2 regions of the Citrobacter braakii genome follow, and region 2 is predicted to be linked to the other one. Evidence: predicted binding sites of a transcription regulator. Region 2 holds the regulator's gene; the other holds the start of a gene.
What was found. Region 2 encodes CRP, which controls carbon source genes, mostly activating them, when cyclic AMP is high. Its sites were predicted from a motif close to ATGTGANNNNNNTCACAT; they were not measured.
Positions count from the first base shown of each region.

Region 1: bhsA (multiple stress resistance protein BhsA) is a predicted target of CRP. The motif match lies at 1,483-1,500, and genes of this name have one in related genera.

Region 1 covers NZ_CP045771.1:3,967,493-3,970,691, reverse strand. The annotation lists gene GFC06_RS18750 (TonB-dependent siderophore receptor) at 1-436, opposite strand, end outside; gene comR (TetR family copper-responsive transcriptional repressor ComR) at 691-1,326, opposite strand; gene bhsA (multiple stress resistance protein BhsA) at 1,569-1,826, shown strand; gene ldtC (L,D-transpeptidase LdtC) at 1,912-2,877, opposite strand; gene mfd (transcription-repair coupling factor) at 3,026-3,199, opposite strand, start outside.
Region 2 covers NZ_CP045771.1:1,367,127-1,370,325, forward strand. The annotation lists gene GFC06_RS06265 (YccS/YhfK family putative transporter) at 1-1,905, opposite strand, end outside; gene crp (cAMP-activated global transcriptional regulator CRP) at 1,957-2,589, opposite strand; gene GFC06_RS06275 (OsmC family protein) at 2,898-3,199, shown strand, end outside.

The DNA of each region.
Region 1 (3,199 bases), 2.3 Mb from region 2:
TGACAATGTTGATTAACCCACCGGTACTGCCGCCGCCATACAGTGAGGTTGCACCTGAGATGACTTCAATGTGTGCGATGTTAAACGGATCAATAGAATCAAGTTGACGACTGTCAGTACGCGAGGAGTTCAGACGGACACCGTCTATCAGTACTACGATGGCACGACCGCGCATATTCATGCCGTAGTTTGTGCGCCCCTGGCTGCTGACATCGATTCCTGGGATTAACTGAGCAAGAACATCTTTGAACTCTTTCCCCCCCTGAACCTGCTGTTCAATCTCGCTTCCTTCAATAACCCAGGTCGTTTGCGCCATTTCTGCCACGGTGCGTTGACTACGGTTGGCACTGACGATGAGGTTATCTTCCTCAGCCGCGATGGCTGGGAGAGTTAAAGACAACAAGAGAGGATTGAGCACCCAGAGACGCTTATGCATTTGTATTCCTTTTAAAAAGAGTCGATCTGTTTTTGTTATGGCGGTAGAGAAACCGATGGTTACATTGTGAAACAGGTGTTAAAACAAATGCGAATATTGCTGATAATAATTGTTGTTATCAATACATTTTACAAAAAATGATCGGATAAGATGATGAAAACACTGAATAATGTAGGGGTAATCCGCGGAAATCTAACCGGGGGCTTAATCAGCTCCCGGTGGTGTCAGTACTGCGGGGAAATAGCGGGAAAGGGTTAAACTTTGATAAGTTCAGGCCACAGTCGCAGAGTCGTGTGTGCGATCTGCATCAGTTTTTCAAACGTTGCGCCTTCACGGGCGCTGATCGACATACCCTGTAAAATACAGTTCAGGTATTCGGCCAGTTTTTGCACGTCGCAATGGGCCGGAATTTCGCCTCGTTGCTGACGCTGGTGAAGGAACTGGGTAAGCGTCTGTTCCTGCATGGCATGGCGGGATTTCACCGTGTGCGCAATATCCCGGGAAGAGGCCGCCAGTGTCGCAGATGTGTTAATCATGAAACATCCCGCCGGGGTGTCTTTACTGGTAAAGCAGGTCGCTATTGCGGTGAAATAGTCTTCCAGCGCGCACTCAAGACTTTTTTCTTCACAAAATAACTGGGCTTCATGTTTCGCCGCGAAGCGAGTGATGTAGCGGTCCAGTACGGCACGAAACAACCCCTCTTTATTGGTGAACTCCGCATACAGCGTGGGCGCTTTTGCGCCAGTTGCTTCTACGAGATCGGCGAGCGATGTCGCTTCATACCCGTGCTGCCAGAAGAGTGTCATGGCCTTATCAAGCGCGGCTTCCCTGTCGAACACTTTTGGTCGGCCACGGCTTTTTTTAGCACAACCTGTCATTTCAGTTGTCATGGCGCCGATGTACCTTTGTTGGGTTTATTGAATAACCATTATAAAAATATTCGACTGCACACTCCAGCGGATTAGCGATAAAAATAATTTAACGCTATTGATATGAAAAATAAGGTCTTTGTATTTTATATAACGATCATTAAAAAAAGTGTTGACGTGTGACCTGGATCACATCTATGATTTACCTATCGATCGTTAAGTTAATCTTTGCGACACACATTCATCTGCTAAAGGTCACTATCATGAAAAACGTAAAAACTCTGTTTGTTGCTGCTGTTCTTAGCTCACTCTCATTTGCAAGCTTTGCTGCCGTTGAAGTTCAGGCCACACCTGCGGGCCAACAGAAAGTCGGTACTATTTCTGCGAATGCGGGGACTAACTTAGGTTCTCTGGAAGATCAACTGGCGCAGAAAGCGGATGAGATGGGGGCGAAGTCTTTCCGTATTACTTCCGTTACCGGTCCTAACACCCTCCACGGGACTGCAGTTATCTACAAATAAGATTTAACCCATCGCAATGCCACTGCGAGTTAAATAAAAAACCCCCGCGGAATAAAATCCAGCGGGGGTTTTTTATGCGCTGAGTTTACAGCGGTTGTTGAGCAACGTCGTGATGACGGGTGACATCGACCGGCATGCCTGAGCGAATCTCCATCGCATGTTCCATGACGGCAGAGTCCGTTTGCGCCGCATTCTTAAACGTCTGCATGGATGCGTTCAGCACGATCGGCAGCAATTGCGGGTCGTCATTGATTTTTTCGGACAACGGCTGGTGTACTTCAACCAGGCGCACGCCGTTAGGTTCAACAGATGCTTTGATTGGCGTATTGATAATATTGACCTTGGTCCCTGGCTTCACCTGACGGAACAGGGTTTCGATATCACCGTCGCGTAGACGAATACAGCCGGAACTGACGCGCATTCCGATGCCAAAGTCAGCATTAGTTCCGTGCAGCAGGTACACGCCGCCGTATGCCGCTAAGCGAATGGCATGATGGCCCATCGGGTTATCCGGCCCGGCAGGCACCACGGCAGGAAGGTCGATTCCGTTCGCTTTGTATCGCACGCGGATATTTGCCGTAGGCGTCCAGGTCGGGTTGGCACGTTTATCAGAGATGGTGGTTACCATTGTGGGCGTCAGCGTGTCACCGCCTAACTGACCAATACCAATAGGATACACGGTCACCGAATTTGTCCCCGGCTGGTAATAATAAAGACGCAGTTCGGCGAGGTTGATAACAATGCCTTCGCGTGGCGCATCCGGCAGCAGGGTTTGTAACGGAATAGTCAGCACGCTGCCCGGACGTGGTACGTAAGGGTCAACGCCGGGGTTGGCCTGTAGCAGCGCCAGAAAGCCGACATTGTATTTTTTCGCAATCGCTTCCAGAGAACCGCCATTGTCTTCGACAACGTGAACGGCATTCTGACCCACCACACGGCTTCCCGGTGGCGGCAGCGGCCAGGTATTTGCCTGGGCCGGAAGTGCTAACGCGAAGGTCGCGGCAAGCGTAAAAAATGCTAACCAGTGAGAGAGTCGTTTATTGTTTAACATCACCATAAATCCATTGTTTTTACGTGGTTTTTATTATGTAAAAGTAAACAAGAATTATGGCGGTTTGCAGTGTCGGGAAGTGCAGGGAAGTGCAAAGAGTTTGTAAATTCATCAAGCCGGGTGAGTGGAGGACTCACCCGGCTTGACGCTAGGCTACGGCGTTCTCTTCAAGCTGGCGCATAAACTGGCGAACCCAGTCGATCCGTGCTTTACGCTCGCCCAACTCCTGCATGAATTTCAGGCGTGTTGGACCATCCAGACGGAAGTGCTGCGGTTGTTTTTGCAGTAAACCAATTAGCCAGACTGGGTTAACATGGTTTTT
Region 2 (3,199 bases):
GCCTGAGCTTCCCGGTCCGTCATATTCCAGCCGCTGCTGACAGCGCTGGAGCGCAATTTCACAGGATTCCAGATACCGCTGCGCTAAATCCGGCGTCAGCATTGTGTGTTCCCTTGCCAGTGTGGTCATCGCGTTGATGTGCTCGACGATGAACTGGCTGTGCGTGACCCACAGTTTCATGTCCGCCAGGTAGTGCGAGTTGAATCCTGGCTCCTGCATCGCCTGGTTCAGTGAGTTGAACAACGTGTTATGCGCCTGATTGACCCGCATGCGTTGGTACGCCAGCGGCGTGGCCTGCGGATCGTTGCTGAGGATCAGGCGAATGGCCTCCTGATCGGCTTCTAACGCATCATGGGCGTTCTTACGCAGCAGGCCGCTCTGCCACTGCGGCCACAGCCAGAGTGTACCGCCAAAGGCGATTAAGCAGCCAATAACCGTATCGACAAACCGCGGCACGATAAACTGTTCTCCGTTCAGCGTCAGCAGTTGCAGGGTGTATACCGCCGTGACCGTAAAACCGACGGTAGCCCAGCCGTAGTTTTTGCGCATGATCAGATAGCTACCCAGGGTAATCAGCAGCATGCCTGCCAGCGTGTAACCTTCCTGAATATGGAAGTGCAGGGTGACCCCGGCAATGACCAGTCCAACGAGCGTTCCTGCTGAACGGTGTAAAATACGTACCCGGGTTGCTCCGTAGCCATTTTGCGTGACGAACAGGATCGTCATCAAAATCCAGTAAGGCTTTGGCAGGTGTAAAGCGCTGCCCATCAGGCTGGCGATACTCAGCATGACGCTGATGCGTCCGGCATTACGCAGCGCCGGCGATTTCAACGACAGATAGTTTTTCAGGGCCGGGATCAGCGGCAACCGACGCTGCTTGTCTGCCATTAAATCTCGGGCGTACAGCGGTCGCTGGGTGCGTAGCACGCGGGCAATACGGCTGAAGTGCCAGTAGCAAAATTGTCCCACCGGATTGTCCGGATGCTGGTTGGCGATTTTCTCCAGCGTGCCAATCTGCTTGTCCATCGAGAAACGGGTCGGCAAGCGGTGATACAAAATATCATCGGCCAGTACCCGAAGGCGTTCGGCGACGGTGCGCGCATTCCAGCGAATCACCTGTTCGGCGTGGCTACGTTCGACCAGCTTTTGCACCTCTTCCGGCTGGTGGAGGCTGACGGAAATATGCTCCTGCAAGTCCAGTGCCTCCTGAAAGGCACGCAGCAGGCGCTTGTAATCGTTGTTGCGATGCGCCGACAGCATATGCATTTGCTGGTAGCACTGGGTAATCAGATCCACCGCTTTCTGCTGGCGAACCAGCAGGGGAGGTAGCGCTTTTTCCGGATCGGCATGCTGGGTCAGCAGGCTGTACTTGGCCTCACAGTAATCGGCTAATTCACGGTACAACAAGCTGAGCGATTCACGGAGCGGCTGCTCGCGCCACATCCAGAACCAGAACCAGTTGAACAGGCCGTACCATAACGTGCCCAGCGCATAGATCAGCAACGGTTCCCAGACGGGCATGTTCCCGACCAGGCTTAGCGTGAAAATCGCGGCGATAAGTGAGGCCGGTAACAGTCGGGCATGCAGAGGGCTTAGCTCGGCGGTTACGCCAAGAATCAGCGTCAGTCCGGTGAGGATAAGCGGCAGCGGTATGGCCTGTGCCAGCAGCAACTGCATGATCAGACTGCAACCGGCAAACAAAGACGCGCCAATAGCTAAACGTTTGAAAAAGCGCTTATGCGGGGTATCAAGACCAGCAATGTTGCAGCAGGCAGGGACCAGGGAGAAGAGGAGTCCCAGATGAAGCTGACCGATGATCAGACCAACAGCCACAGGTAAACATAGCACCAGCGTCTGCCGTAGTGCGTAGTTGATCTCTGGGTGGTATATCAGTCTTCGCCACATCGGTGTAAACAAAAGTGGCGCATCACTGAGTAACGCGCCACTTCGATGGGGTTAACGGGTGCCGTAGACGACGATGGTCTTACCGTGTGCGGAGATCAGGTTTTGATCTTCCAGCATCTTCAGAATACGACCAACGGTCTCACGGGAGCAGCCAACGATCTGGCCGATTTCCTGACGGGTGATTTTAATCTGCATGCCGTCCGGGTGGGTCATCGCATCAGGCTGTTTCGCCAGATTCAGCAGAGTCTGCGCGATACGACCCGTTACGTCGAGGAAGGCAAGGTTGCCGACTTTTTCAGACGTGACCTGCAGGCGACGAGCCATCTGTGAAGACAGGCGCATCAGAATATCCGGGTTGACCTGGATTAATTGGCGAAATTTTTTGTAGGAAATTTCAGCGACTTCACATGCGGTTTTGGCACGTACCCAAGCGCTACGTTCCTGACCTTCTTCGAAGAGGCCTAATTCACCAATAAAATCGCCCTGATTCAGATAAGAAAGGATCATTTCTTTCCCTTCTTCATCTTTGATCAGCACTGCCACTGAGCCTTTAACGATGTAATACAACGTTTCCGCTTTTTCACCCTGGTGAATCAGCGTGCTCTTCGATGGGTACTTATGAATATGGCAATGAGACAAGAACCATTCGAGAGTCGGGTCTGTTTGCGGTTTGCCAAGCACCATGCGCGGTTATCCTCTGTTATAAGCTGTCTCCAGAGCCAGAAAACGACGCTGCCTCTGGGTTTGCAAAAATATGCTTCCCGCTACCTGGGAAAGGGGCTGTCAAAAATTAACTGCAGCCTGTAATGTGATGTCCTCTGCATACATGCAGTACGTCAATGTATTACTGTAGCATCCTGACTGTTTTAGCATAGCTTTCGCCGTGTGTCTCCTGGTGTCTCGCTTCAGCATGACGCAGGTCGCCTTCCGTTGCGAGAATTGTTATGTACGCGTAATCTGTCAGGAAAATTGAAACATTGGAGTTACGAAATATGCAAGCGCGTGTAAAGTGGGTTGAGGGGTTAACCTTCCTCGGTGAGTCCGCCTCTGGTCACCAAATTTTGATGGACGGTAACTCCGGTGATAAAGCGCCGAGCCCGATGGAAATGGTATTAATGGCTGCGGGCGGTTGCAGCGCAATTGATGTGGTTTCGATCCTGCAAAAAGGTCGTCAGGATGTGACCAACTGCGAAGTGAAACTGACCTCAGAGCGTCGTGATGAAGCGCCGCGCCTGTTTACCCACATCAACCTGCATTTCATCGTAACGGGTAACGATCTGAAAGATGCGTCCGT